DNA from 2 places in the Erythrobacter sp. 3-20A1M genome. Region 2 is predicted to be linked to the other one. Evidence: predicted binding sites of a transcription regulator. Region 2 holds the regulator's gene; the other holds the start of a gene.

Region 1 (7,397 bases), 380 kb from region 2:
GTCTATTCAACCACGGACATGCGCCACTGGACCGCGCACGGCCCGGTCATGAACGTCGCCGATTTCAAATGGGCGAAGAAGGATGCCTGGGCCTCGCAGGTGATCGAGAAAGACGGGCGCTACTGGCTCTACGCCGCGGTCGAACACGACAACACGCATCCGGGCAAGGCGATCGGGGTGGCGGTGTCAGACTCGCCGACCGGCCCGTTCCGCGATGCGAAGGGCGCGGCGCTGATCACCAACCAGATGACGCCCAAGGGCACGCATAGCTGGGAGGATATCGATCCGACGGTGTTCACCGATACGGACGGCACCAGCTGGATCGCGTGGGGCAACCGGCAATGCTACATCGCGAAGCTGGCACCGGACATGACCGGGATCGACGGCCCGATCACCGAAATCACGCCCCCGCATTTCGAGGAGGGGCCGTGGCTGCACCGGCGCGGTGAGACCTATTACCTCACCTACGCCTCGCTCGACCGGCGCACGCAGAGCGACGAGCATATTTCCTACGCCACCGCGCCTTCGATCCGGGGGCCGTGGGCCTATCGCGGCCTGCTGACCGGGGCGGGGCGCAACAGCTTTACCATCCATCCGGGCATCGTGGAGTTCCGCGGCCACTGGTACCTGTTCGCGCACGATGCGGGGCTGCGCATCGGGGGGCGCAAGGGCGCGCTGGGGCGCCGCTCGGTCCGGGTCTTCCCGCTGGAATACAATGCCGACGGCACGATGCAGCCGATCGACCAGTCCGATTATCCCGGCCCGATGATCGCCAGGAAGGAGAACGAGTGATGAGATTCCCGCGATTGCTGTTCGCAGCGCTCTTCGCCATTGCCGCGCCTGCGATCCCCGCGCAGGCGCAGGACGATGCGATGACCGCAATCCCCACGCCCGCGCAACCGCAGGCGATCCCGCTGCAAACCGGTCCGCTGCCGGACGCCAACGTGCCGGAAAGCTGGCATAGCCAGTATGGCAGCGTGTTCGCGCGCAATGTGACGGACGCCACGCTCACGCCGTTCCTGCCCGATCCGGCGAAGGCGACCGGTACGGCGGTGATCGTCGCGCCCGGCGGCGGCTTCCGCACCCTGTCGATGCAGAACGAAGGGTGGGACGTGGCACAGGCGCTGGCCGATCATGGGATCGCGGCGTTCGTGCTCAAATACCGGTTGCGCCAGACAGCCGCCGGGCTGCCCGCCTTCCAGAAATCCATGGCGGAGATGTTCTCCGCCGCCGCGAGTCAGCCGCGTGGGCAGGCGCCGGACATCGCCACCGATCTCGCGCCGCAACTGGCGGATTCCCGCGCGGCCTTCGCCCTGATCCGCCAGCGCGCCGGGGAGTGGCATGTCGACCCGGACCGGATCGGCATGGTCGGCTTTTCCGCCGGGGCGATGCTGACGCTTGCCACGGTGCTGACCGATGGCGAGGCGCATCCGGCCTTCGCCGCAACGATCTACGGCCCGCTCGCCCCGGTCACCGTGCCGGCCGATGCGCCGCCGCTGTTCGTTGCGCTCGCCGCCGACGATCCGCTGTTCGGCGACAGCGGCTTCGGCCTGATCGAAAGCTGGCGCAAGGCGAAGAAGCCGGTCGAATTCCACCTGTACGAACAGGGCGGTCACGGCTTCGGTATGTACCCGAAGGATACCACCAGCACCGGCTGGTTCGACGCCTTCGTCGCCTGGATGCGGATGCACGGCTGGGTCGGGGCGGAGGCTTCGTAAAGAACCGGACGTATCGATCCGCCTTTTGCATTTCCCGGCCGCGACCCCACATCTCTCGCGACCGGGCGGAACCGCTGCGACCTTCCGCTCGCTCTTGAACGGCGATGCCGCCCGGCATGCTTGACTTTGCGGAACACAAGGCGAACACGGCCCCTATGGCTCTTACGAAAATTTCCGTGCGCGGCGCGCGCGAGCACAATCTCAAGGGCGTGGATATCGATCTGCCGCGCGACAGCCTGATCGTGATCACGGGGCTGTCGGGCAGCGGCAAGTCGTCGCTCGCCTTCGACACGATCTATGCCGAGGGGCAGCGGCGCTATGTCGAGAGTCTCTCCGCCTATGCGCGCCAGTTCCTCGAGATGATGCAGAAGCCCGATGTCGAGCATATCGACGGGCTTAGCCCCGCGATCTCGATCGAGCAGAAAACCACCTCGCGCAATCCGCGCTCGACCGTGGCGACCGTCACCGAGATCTACGACTACATGCGCCTGTTGTGGGCGCGGGTCGGCATTCCCTACAGCCCCGCGACCGGTCAGCCGATCGAGGCGCAGACCGTCTCCAACATGGTCGACCGCGTAATGGCCCTGCCCGAGGGGACGCGCGCCTATCTGCTCGCGCCCGTGGTGCGCGGGCGCAAGGGCGAGTACCGGCGCGAGCTGGCCGAATGGCAGAAGGCTGGCTTCACCCGCGTACGCATCGACGGCGAGCTCTACCCGATCGAGGAAGCTCCCGCGCTCGACAAGAAGTTCAAGCACGACATCGAGGTGGTGGTCGATCGCCTGGCGGTGAAGGAAGGGCTGGAAACGCGCCTCGCCGACAGTTTCGAGACCGCGCTGCGCCTGGCCGAGGGGCTGGCCTATGTCGACCTGGCGGACGGCGTGGTGCCGGGGCGCGAGGGTGAGGAAGAAAGCGCCGGCGCCCAGGGAAACAAGATGAAAGGCGCCGGCCTTCCCGCCAACCGCATCGTCTTCTCCGAGAAATTCGCCTGCCCGGTGAGCGGCTTCACCATCGAGGAGATCGAGCCGCGCCTGTTCTCCTTCAACGCCCCCCAGGGGGCCTGCGCGACCTGCGACGGGATCGGCGAGAAGCAGCTGTTCGACCCGCAGCTGGTGGTGCCGAACGAGGCGCTCAGCCTGAAGAAGGGCGCGGTGGTGCCGTGGGCGAAGAGCAACCCGCCATCGCCCTATTACATGCAGGTGCTTGCCAGCCTGGCGAAGGAATACGGCTTCGACCTGACCACGCCGTGGCAGGATCTCGCGCCCGAGCAGCGCGACGTGATCCTCTACGGTACGAAGGGCAAGCGCGTGCCCCTCACCTTCAAGGACGGGCGCAAGCAGTACACCGTCAACAAGCCGTTCGAAGGCGTGATCGGCAACCTCAACCGCCGCATGCTGCAGACCGAGAGCGCGTGGATGCGCGAGGAGCTGTCCAAGTTCCAGACGGCGCAGCCATGCGAGACGTGCGGGGGCAAGCGGCTCAACGACAAGGCGCTGGCGGTGAAGGTCGCGGGACCGGAAGGTCCAACCGACATCGCCACGCCCACCAAGATGAGCGTCGCCGATGCGAAGGCGTGGTTCCTCGCGCTGCCCGATCACCTGAACGAGCAGCAGAACCAGATCGCCACCGCCATCCTGAAGGAGATCAACGAGCGGCTGGGCTTCCTCGACAATGTCGGGCTCGATTACCTCAACCTCGACCGTACCAGCGGCACCCTGTCGGGCGGGGAGAGCCAGCGCATCCGCCTCGCCAGCCAGATCGGCAGCGGGCTCAGCGGCGTGCTCTACGTGCTGGACGAGCCGAGCATCGGCCTGCACCAGCGCGACAACGACCGCCTGCTGGAGACGCTCAAGCGCCTGCGCGACCTCGGCAACACGGTGATCGTGGTCGAGCATGACGAGGACGCGATCCGCGCCGCCGACCATGTGGTCGACCTCGGCCCGGGCGCGGGCGTGCGCGGCGGCAGCGTGGTGGCGCAGGGCACGCTGAAACAGATCCTGAAGGCGAAGGGCTCGCTCACCGCCGACTACCTCACCGGGCGGCGCGAGATCGCGGTCCCGGCCGAGCGGCGCACGGGCAACGGCAAGAAGCTCACCGTCCATGGCGCGCGCGCGAACAACCTCAACAACGTCACCGCGTCGATCCCGCTGGGCACCTTCACCTGCATCACCGGCGTTTCGGGCAGCGGCAAGTCCAGCTTCACCATCGACACGCTTTACGCCTCCGCCGCGCGGCAGCTGAACGGTGCGCGCGTGGTCGCCGGCCCGCACGACAAGGTCACGGGGCTGGAACATTGCGACAAGGTGATCGAGATCGACCAGTCCCCCATTGGCCGCACCCCGCGGTCGAACCCGGCGACCTACACCGGCGCCTTCACCAATATCCGCGACTGGTTCGCGGGCCTGCCGGAGGCGCAGGCGCGCGGGTACAAGCCGGGGCGCTTCAGCTTCAACGTGAAGGGCGGCCGGTGCGAGGCGTGCCAGGGCGACGGCCTGATCAAGATCGAGATGCACTTCCTGCCCGACGTCTACGTGACGTGCGAGGAATGCGGGGGCAAGCGCTACAACCGCGAGACGCTGGAGGTGAAGTTCAAGGGCCACTCCATCGCCGATGTGCTCGACATGACGATCGAGGATGCGGAGGAATTCTTCAAGGCCGTCCCCCCGATCCGCGACAAGATGCACATGCTGAACGAGGTGGGGCTGGGCTACGTCAAGGTCGGGCAGCAGGCGACCACCCTGTCGGGCGGCGAGGCGCAGCGGGTGAAGCTGGCCAAGGAACTCGCGCGGCGCAGCACCGGGCAGACGCTGTATATCCTCGACGAGCCGACCACCGGCCTGCATTTCGAGGACGTGCGCAAGCTGCTGGAGGTGCTCCACCGGCTGGTCGACCAGGGCAATTCCGTGGTGGTGATCGAGCACAATCTCGATGTGATCAAGACCGCGGACTGGCTGCTGGACCTTGGGCCGGATGGCGGCGTGCGCGGGGGCGAGATTGTGGCGGAGGGTGTCCCGGAAGATGTCGCTCTCAACGAGAGAAGCTACACCGGCCAGTATCTCAAACCGCTGCTGGCGCGCGGAGCCCGGGAGAAGCCTGTCCTGAGCGAAGCCGATGCGTAGCAGCGGCGTAGTCGAAGGGCCGGAGGAGGTCGCGAAGGTGAAGGCGAGCTACACGGGGCAGTATCTTGCGCTTATGTTGAGGCTTGTGAAGGAGCGGGTTAGCGAGGCGACGGAGTGAGAGATATCTCGCTATCGCGCGATCAATTCCTTATTGAACGTGCATGGGTCTTATCTCGCTGTGTGTCGTATGCGCCAAAACACTTGGCTTGCATCGAGGGCGTAGGGGTACGTTAATGATGGTCAAACCAGACAATCTGGCAACCATGAACTCGGAAATAATTGAGCAGCTGGGAATTGTTCAGAACGCAAAAGATGACCAATATCGCGCTATTGGCTATGATTTGAGTGTTGGACACATCGTCAAACCCGATGGGGAATTAGCCACACGCTATAAATTACCGGCTCAAGGTATTGTTGAAGTTATCTCGAGAGAGAGACTGCATATGCCCCCTAATGTATATGCTAACGTACTTATTAAGACACGACTTTCTAATGAAGGATTGTTGGCGCTTGGCATCGGTGTTGTTGACCCTGGGTACCATGGCCGAATATCAAGTTTCATTGTTAATTTTAGCAAAGATCCCCAAATTATCGAGTTGGGACAATCATTTCTACGATGCATATTTTATCGGATCGATGAAAGCAGCCGATATTCAGTCGTGGATATTCCAGATAATAAATATATTTCGGATTCTAGGCGTAGAGTTGTTTCAGATTTTGGTGATTCGTTTTTAAATTCCGAAAGACTTACTAGCGAAATTGTCGACGCATCTATTGCTAAATATAGAAAAAGCGCATTTATCTGGATACCGGTGATTGCATTCTTCTTAGCGTTTGTCACTTTTCTACTCAACTTTGGTTCGTTCGCTGCGATGCAGCGATGGATCGATCCAAGAGTTGAGGTCAACGCCTCGTCGGAAGCTGATTTGGCGCAAACACTTAAGAGCATAAATAGCAGGCTGAAAAAATTAGAGCAGCGCTCTCGTTCGAGTGCTGGCGATGCGTCAGCTCAGGACCCTGAAGATGAGTAATCTATGCGGCAGTCGCAGCTTTCGTGCTGATAGTGTCAACGAGATTCAGGTAAAGCTTTTCCGAGAGTTGCTTGCCAATTCATGCACTGTTTCCCCGCGAGGATTGCCGACCCAGGAACTTATGTTCGTTGGGATAGAGCTTACCAATCCTCGGCGCCGCATGACCACGCTGAGCGCGAGGCGTTGGTCGCCGAAGCTAGCGATTGGCGAATTATGCTGGAATCTTCGGGGCGAGAGATCGGTTGATCAGCTGGCTTTTTATGCTCCGCGCTGGCTTGAGTTCGCTGATTCAGACAGAGTGATAAGAGGCAGTTGTTACGGCAATAAAATATTCAAGAGAAAAAATGGCAATCCTAGCCAGTGGGACAATATATCGGATATTCTGCGTTCTGATCCAGATAGCCGACGGGCAGTATTGAGTTTTCATGGGGATGATTTCTCTTCGAGGGCAATTCACTCTGGCGACGTAGCTTGTATAACAAGTATGCAATTCTTTATAAGAAATGGGCGGCTTGATGCAATTGTTTCTATGAGAAGTAACGATGTATACTGGGGTCTACCTTACGATATTTTTATAATGACCTCTCTACAAGAGATGATGGCAGAGACGCTTGAAATTGAATTGGGATCGTATTTCCATCAATGCGGTTCGTTGCATTTTTATAGTGATAAGAGGGAAAAAATTTCACGAATTTTGAGAGAGCCATGGGGTCCGAGTCCTGAAATGAAACCTATGCAGGGGCTGAAGGGTCGCGAACGACTGATTGCTTGCGAGAAGAACTTTCGGCGAGGGTCGAAGTTGATCGAGCAAATTCCGTCCAGTGACTTTTGGTCTGAGTGCTGCAACGCTTTGTTCGAACATCAAGCTCATGTGATAAAGAATGGTGCGGAGTGATGGATATTTTCGTTCGTCGTTAGTCGGGTAGTGACCCCGCGACTGGAGGAAGCGCTGTTCCTTTTATCGTTATTGCGCGCTGACGATGTCGAAATTGCATACTGAGCCTGGCTTGGATCATTGCATTTTCCTACACACCCCCACCCATATAACTAACCCGGTCCCCATCCTCCCACAGGAGCCGGACCGCATGAACGCCCCCACCACCACCCTCGTCCCCGCCGAGGGGTTTGCCGACACCACCGCCACGTCCTCCGACGGGCACTTTACCGTCCTCACGCCTGCGCGGCAGGCCGCGTTCCTCGAGCATCTGGCCGATACCGGCGTGGTGCGGCTCGCCGCGCGGGCGGGCGGGGTCAGTGCACAGACCGTCTATCGCGCGCGGCGGCGCTCGCGCGGGTTCGCGCATGCCTGGGACGCGGCGCTGCTTGCCGCGCGCACAAGGGCGGAGGAGGTGCTGGCCTGCCGCGCGCTCGACGGGGTCGAGGAGCCGGTATTCTATCATGGGGAGGAGATCGCGCGCCGCACCCGCTACGACACGCGGCTGCTGCTCGCCCATCTCGCGCGGCTCGACCGGCTGGAGGCCCGCGAGGAGGTCGTCGCCGCGCTCGGCACGCTGGACGACGATATCGACGCG
Region 2 (7,397 bases):
TGCGCGAAAAGATCGCCGTGCAGTCAGCACCGCGCGGGTTCGAACTAGCGCTGCGGGAAAAGTCCACGACCGGCTTCGGCCTCATCGCGGAAATCAAGAAAGCTTCGCCCTCTAAAGGTCTGATCCGACCGGACTTTCGCCCCGCCGATCATGCCCGCGCCTACGCGGCTGCAGGCGCGGCGTGCCTTTCCGTATTGACCGACGAACCTTATTTCCAGGGCCACGCGGATTTTCTCGTCGAGGCTCGCGCGGCTTGCGACCTGCCCGTGCTGCGCAAGGATTTCATGGTCGATCCGTGGCAATGCATGGAGGCCCGTGCAATGGGGGCCGACGCGATCCTGATCATCGTCGCGGCCCTGTCCGACGGGCAGATGACCGAGATCGAGACTGCGGCCACCGAACTGGGAATGGACGTGCTGGTCGAGGTTCACGACGAAGATGAACTAGCCCGCGCGCAGCTGCTGAAAAGTCGCCTGATCGGGATCAACAACCGAGACCTTCGCACCTTCGAGACCGATCTTGCGGTTACCGAACGCCTCGCCGCCCTGGCACCCGAAGGTGCCCTGATCGTCGGGGAGAGCGGGATAACCACCCACGCCGATTGCCAGCGCTTGGCCGATGCCGGGGTACGATGCTTCCTGGTCGGGGAAAGCCTGATGCGGCAGGACGATGTAGAGGCGGCTACGCGCACATTGCTGCATGGCTGAGCGCGCAAGCTGTCCTACTGTGGCCTCATGGGGCTAGATCGCCGTCATGACCGCCCGTTCGATCCTGTCCGCACCGCGTCCGAATTGCACATCCTGCGGAAGATTTTCCGAGCCCAGGACTGTGTTCCAAGTGTTCCATCCTGTAGGACTTGCCGGATCCGGAGAGACACTATGAAGTTACTCGGTACGCTCGTCGGCCTGCTGATGATGGCCATGGGGACGGTGTGGATCCTTCAGGGTCAGGGCATCGCCTTTCTTGGCAGCTTCATGGCCTACGATCGCCAGTGGACAATGTGGGGCGCGGTCCTGCTGCTGGCCGGTCTGGCAATCGCCATCTGGTCGAACAGGCGGAGGCGTTAGGAGGCCGATGGCCGAACTCACCCATCTCGACGAGCATGGCCACGCGCGTATGGTCGATGTCGGTGGCAAGTCCGCCACCGCGCGGGTCGCGGTCGCCACCGGTCGCATCCGCATGTCCCCCGAAGCGCTGGCGGCCGTTCGCAACGGCGATGCGCCCAAGGGCGACGTTCTCGCCGCCGCCCGGATTGCCGGGATCATGGCGGCGAAGCGGACCGGTGAGCTGATCCCGCTATGCCATCCGCTCGCGCTCGACGCGGTGAGCGTGGCGTTCGCGTTCGAGGACGATGCGATCCGGGTGGACGCGACCGCCTCGCTGACGGGCAAGACCGGCGTGGAGATGGAGGCGATGACCGCGGTTTCCGTCGCGCTGCTGACGATCTACGACATGGCCAAGGCGATCGACAAGGCAATGGTGATAGAGGGCGTACGCCTGCTCTCGAAGAGCGGGGGAAAGTCGGGCGAGTGGCGCGCGCCGGAATGAACACTCCGCCGATCCCATTGGAAGAAGCGCAGTCCCGCCTGCTCGAGCTGGTGAAGCCGCTCGGGACGGAAACGCTCGGCGTCGATGACGCGCTGGGGCGCTATCTGGCGAAACCGCTGGCCGCGCGCCGGACTCAACCTTCCGCGGACCTATCTGCCATGGATGGCTACGCCGTCGCCGGAAACGGTCCATGGCGGATCGTCGGCGAAAGCCGGTGCGGCGCGCCGTTCGACGGCTCGCTAACCGGGAACCAGGCCATACGAATATCGACCGGCGCGATCATGCCGCGCAGTGCCAATGCCGTGCTGTTGCAGGAAGACGCAACCCGCGACGGCGATGCCCTGTCGGCCAACGACCGACCCGATGCGCGCCATATCCGCCGGCGCGGGTTCGACTTCACTGAAGGCGACACGCTGCTGCACGCCGGGTCGCGCATCGGTGCCGCCGCGATCGCCCTCGCACGCTCCGGCGGTCACGCGGCGCTGGAAGTCGGAATGAAGCCGAGGATCGCGCTGCTCGAAGGCGGCGACGAACTGGCGCGCAACCCCTCGCAATGCACAGAGCACCAGATACCTGCCAGCAATGCCGCCATGCTGCGCGCCATGGCATCGCACGTTCCCTGCTCGGTCGCGGTCGAGGATCCGATCCCCGACCGCATCGATGCTTTGGTCGAAGCTTTCGAAAGCCATTCCGATGCCGACCTGCTGGTGGTTTCGGGCGGTGCCTCGGTGGGCGACCACGACCTGGTGCGCCCCGCGCTGGAGCGAGCCGGGGCGCAGATCGCCTTCTGGCGCGTCGCTATGAAGCCGGGAAAGCCCCTGATGGTGGCGCAGCGCGATCGTCAGCTGGTGCTCGGCCTGCCAGGCAACCCCGTCTCCAGCTTCGTCACCGGCCTCCACTTCATGTTGCCAGCCTTGCGCAAGCTGGCCGGTGCGGCGCATCCGGTTGCCAAGCCGCTATTGCTGCCCCTCGCGGAAGAACTCGCCGGTGGCGGCCCGCGGCGCGAGTTCCTCCGGGCACGATGGGATGGCGAGGCGCTTCTTCCGCTCGGTCAACAGGATAGCAGCGCGCTGGAGGCACTGGCCGACGCCGACGCACTGATCGACCGCCCGATCGACGGCGAACGTGTGCGCGCCGGATCGGTGGTGCCCGCCTATTGGATCGGAAATGGCGCTTTTGCTTGACGGCGCTCCATCTGTTTCCTAATTGTTCCACATTCGTTCGCCGGTAGGCGGATGATTGGAACAACGATGCAGGAGCCTGTCCATGCTCACCGCCAAGCAGCACGAGCTGATCCGTTTCATCCAGCAGCGGCTGGAGAAGACCGGGATTTCCCCGTCGTTCGAGGAGATGAAGGAAGCCCTTGACCTCAAGAGCAAGTCGGGCGTGCATCGCCTGATCTCCGCCTTGGAGGAGCGCGGCTTCATCCGCCGCCTGCCCAATCGCGCGCGGGCGCTGGAAATTCTCAAGCAGCCCGAGGATGCCGTGGGCGGTGGTACCCCGCAGGCGGCGAACGATGTGGTCACTTCGGCGAAGGCCGCTTCCGCCAAGGCACCCGAACCTGCTAACGACGTCATCGAGATTCCGCTGCACGGGCGCATCGCGGCAGGTGCGCCGATCGAGGCACTGGAAGATTACCAGAGCCTGCCGGTCCCGGCGGCGCTGCTCGGCCCCGGCGATCACTACGCGCTTGAGGTATCGGGCGATTCGATGATCGAGGCGGGTATTTTCGACGGGGATTACGCGTTGATCCGCCGGACCGACACGGCCCGCGATGGAGAGATCGTGGTTGCACTGGTCGACAACGAGGAAGCGACGCTGAAGTATCTCCACAAGGACAGCGGTCGCATTCGTCTCGATCCCGCGAATTCCGCATATCAATCGCAGGTCTACGATTCGGCTCAGGTGCAGGTCCAGGGTCGGCTCGCGGGGCTCCTGCGGCGCTATCACTGAGGGTTTCCGGTCGAGCGTGCGTCTACGCGGTACGCGCTCGGGATCAGTTGTCTCGCGGCGCGCGCCACCAGCCATGTTCGCCCTGCCCGTCGGCCACCGTAGCCACGCGGCGGTCGTCGAGATAGAGCGCCAGACCCCCGCTACGGCTGAGAAAGCGCTGATCGGCCAGTAACCAGCGGGGGCGGCAGGTATAGGGCAGGTAGCGGTCGGCCACGACGATATCGGCTCTCTCGCATGCGGCGGCCAGCGCTCTTTCGGACACCAGATCGCGACTGCGCGCCATGAGGATGCTCCAGTGCCGGTCCCCTCGGTCGAGCTCGACGGTGCAGAAATCGCGGCTGCATCGCGCCAGGGCCGAATGGTCGATGCCGACCGTCTCCGCTCCCCTGCCGCCGAGTTCCACAATCGTGTCCCGCGCATAGCCGGAGCGCCCCTCGCGCAGCATGACGAGCCTGCCCTCCTCGTCCGCGATGCCCACATTGCGGCCATCCCGCCCGATCAGGATATCGGGCGCAGGCGTCATCACAAGAAGACCGAGCGCCAGGGTCACGGGCAGGAGGCCAAGCAATCTGCCGCGACCGCTCCACAAGGCGAGCCACAAGCCGCCCAGCACGAACAGCGCGATCGTGAGACCGCTCATTTGCGGGGCAAGCTTGACCGCACCCGGCTGCGAAGCGGCAAAATGCGCGATCGCCAGCAGCAGGTCGAGCGACCAGCCCGCTAGCCACCACGCCGGCCCGCCCAGGCCCACGATGTCCAGCGCGAGCGCGAGCGCGATCAAGGGCATGCTGACGAAAGTGGTCAGCGGTATGGCGAGAACATTGGCGAACGCCCCGTAAAGTCCGGCCCGATGGAAATGGAACAGCACGATCGGCATCAGCGCGATCTCGATGACGAAACCCGTCAGCAGCAGCATGGCGAGGTGCCGCAGGAACCGCCTCGCCATGCCCTCGTCGCGCGGTGCGAGGAAGCGCCGGACCGGCCCTGCATTGTGAAGCCCCACGATCGCGATGACGGCCGAGAAGCTCATCTGGAAACTCGGCCCGACCAGCGCCTCCGGCCATGCCAACATGACCACACTCGCGGCGACCGCGACCATGCGCAGGCTCAGCGGTTCGCGCCCCAGCGCCAGCGCCAGTAGTACCAGCACTGCTCCGACGCAGCTGCGCACCGTGGGCACCTCGGCCCCGGTCAGCAGGGTGTAACCGATCCCGGCCAAGGCACCCACGGCGGCAGCCATCACAGGGAGACGCACGCGCAAGACGAGCCACGGCCACAAGGCCAAGATGCGCAATGCGAGGAAATAGGCAGCAGCTATCACCGCGCTCACATGCAGACCGCTGATCGAGAGCAGGTGCGTCAACCCGGCATCGCGCATGGCGCTCTCGTCCCGCTCGGCGATCGCTCCGCGATCACCGCTCGCGAAGGCCGCTGCGATCGCTCCTTCCGATCCGCCCAACTGCCCCCTCACATGCTGCGAAAGATGCCGCTGCGCGCGGCTGAACGGATCGGCCTCGATTTGGCCCACCGATAAGGTCTCGATCTCCCCTATCGCCGAGCCCGTCGCAGCAAGCCCTTCGAACCAGGCCGTTCGCGCGAAATCGTAGGCTCCGGGCACGAGCGGTGGGGCAGGCGGCATGAGGCGCGAGCGAAGGCGAACGATATCTCCCTCGTCCGGCGGCGCATTGTCGGCGAGCAGCGGCACGTTCACCCGGACCTTGCGAGCGTGACCGTCCTGAGCGTCGCGATATGCCAGGGTAAGACGGCTTCGATCGCGGGCAGGCTGGTCTTCACGTTCCAGCACCCTGCCCTGTAAGGTCACCACCCGCGGGTAGGCGAGAGGCTCGGCGCCCACCGTCGCGGAACGCGCCCAGACCAGGCCGATACCGAATGCAAAGACCAGCGCGGCGATCATTACCGCCCGTCCGAGATACTCGCGCGTTTCGTTACGCGAAATCGCCCACCCCCACAGCGCCAGCAGCAGAGCCGCTGCAATGGCCGCGCCCCATTCCCACCGGCTGTGAAGCGCAAACCAGCTCGCGATCCCACCGGCCAGAACGACGGCCAGCCACGGTGCACGATCGAAACCAGCATTGCCCAGGGCCGAATCGAGTCTCGTGGCGATGCTGGACAAGTGCACGCGCGAATGCCAAGGCACGTGCTGCGCTGCAGCATCCCCCGGGCCGGGGCCCGCCCCCATCGGCACATTCGGTACGTTGCTGCTGGCCATTACGTGATTTGAAAGGAAGGCTCGCCCCATGGCAAGCGACAGCAGCGCCTCAGCGAGCCCGGTGGTGACGCGGTTCGCCCCCTCACCGACCGGCTATCTGCATCTGGGCGGTGCCCGTACCGCGCTGTTCAACTGGCTGTTCGCCCGCCATCATGGCGGCAAGGCGTTGTTGCGGATCGAGGATACCGACCGCGCCCGATCCACCCCGGACGCGATCGAGAAGATCCTCGACGGGCTGGAGTGGCTCGGGCTCGATTACGACGAAGCGCCGGTGTTTCAGTCGGAGCGCGCCGAGCGCCATGCGCAGGTGGCGAACCAGCTTCTCGCTGCAGGGCACGCCTATAAATGCTTCGCGACGCCCGAGGAGCTGGAGGCGATGCGCGCCGAGCAGCGCGCCAACAAGCAGCCCTTGCGCTATGACGGGCGCTGGCGGGACCGTGAGCCGGGCCCCGAGCAAGACGGCATGCCCTACACCATCCGCATCAAGACGCCGGTCGACGGAGAGACGGTGATCGAGGACGCGGTGCAGGGCACGGTCCGCGTCGCCAACAGCGAGATCGACGACTACATCATCCTGCGCGGCGACGGCACGCCGACCTATATGCTGGCCGTGGTCGTCGACGACGCCGATATGGGCTGCACGCACATCATCCGCGGCGACGATCACCTGAACAACGCGTTCCGCCAGCTGCCGATCATCCGCGCCATGCAGGAGATGGGAGAGGACTGGCGCGAGCCGGTCTATGCGCATGTACCCCTGATCCATGGCAGCGACGGTGCCAAGCTGTCGAAGCGGCACGGGGCCGTCGGGGTCGAGGCGTACCGCGACGAGCTGGGCGTGCTGCCCGAAGCTTTGTTCAACTACCTCCTGCGGCTCGGTTGGGGCCACGGCGATCGCGAGGAGATCACGCGGCAGGAAGCGATCGAGCTGTTCACGCTCGAGGGCGTTGGCCGGAGCCCCTCCCGCTTCGATCTCAAGAAACTCCAGAACCTCAACGGGCACTATATCCGCGAGGCGGACGATGCCCGCCTCGCGAAACTGGTGGCCAAACGGATCGGAACGGAAGCCGATGCGGAGCTGCTTCGGCAGGCGATGCCTTTCCTCAAACCGCGAGCGAAGGACGTGAACGAACTGGCCGCCTCGGCCGCGTTCCTTTTCACCTCCCGACCGCTCGAAATGACCGAGAAGGCGGAAGGGTTGCTCGACGCCGAAGCGCGCGCCCGCCTGAGCGAGGTGTCGCAGGCCCTGGCAGCGGAAAACGACTGGACATCCGAGGCGCTGGAGGCCACGACCAAATCGCTTGCTGAACGGCTGGAAATCGGCCTGGGCAAGTTGGCGCAACCCATGCGCGCCGCTCTCACCGGCACGACCGTTTCGCCCGGAATTTTCGATGTGCTCGTTCTGCTCGGCAAGGAAGAATCCCTTGCCCGGATCGACGCACAGGCCCGAGCGTTGAGCGAATAAACCAGACTAAGGAGGCCCAATATGGCGGACAAGACCGCAACACTGGAACTGGCAGGCGAAAATCATGACTTTCCCGTTCTGAAGGGGTCTTGCGGCCCCGACGTGGTCGATATCCGCAAGTTGTATGGCTCCACCGGCTGTTTCACCTTCGACCCGGGCTACAAGTCCACCGCGGCGTGCGAGAGCGCGCTGACCTTCATC

Evidence for each region. Region 2 encodes LexA, which represses DNA repair genes until DNA is damaged. Its sites were predicted from a motif close to GTTCCNCNCTTGTTCT; they were not measured.
Region 1: the regulator LexA is predicted to act here: its motif matches at 1,849-1,864, upstream of uvrA (excinuclease ABC subunit UvrA).

What each region holds. Positions count from the first base shown of each region.
Region 1 is NZ_CP045200.1:253,537-260,933, reverse strand. It holds gene F7D01_RS01225 (glycoside hydrolase family 43 protein) at 1-792, shown strand, start outside; gene F7D01_RS01220 (alpha/beta hydrolase) at 792-1,718, shown strand; gene uvrA (excinuclease ABC subunit UvrA) at 1,874-4,834, shown strand; gene F7D01_RS15355 (hypothetical protein) at 4,827-4,952, shown strand; gene F7D01_RS01210 (hypothetical protein) at 4,996-5,865, shown strand; gene F7D01_RS01205 (thymidylate synthase) at 5,858-6,760, shown strand; gene F7D01_RS01200 (hypothetical protein) at 6,951-7,397, shown strand, end outside.
Region 2 is NZ_CP045200.1:2,985,033-2,992,429, reverse strand. It holds gene trpC (indole-3-glycerol phosphate synthase TrpC) at 1-707, shown strand, start outside; gene F7D01_RS14455 (hypothetical protein) at 879-1,067, shown strand; gene moaC (cyclic pyranopterin monophosphate synthase MoaC) at 1,075-1,548, shown strand; gene F7D01_RS14445 (molybdopterin molybdotransferase MoeA) at 1,545-2,732, shown strand; gene lexA (transcriptional repressor LexA) at 2,815-3,501, shown strand; gene F7D01_RS14435 (ComEC/Rec2 family competence protein) at 3,545-5,731, opposite strand; gene gltX (glutamate--tRNA ligase) at 5,760-7,196, shown strand; gene F7D01_RS14425 (citrate synthase) at 7,218-7,397, shown strand, end outside.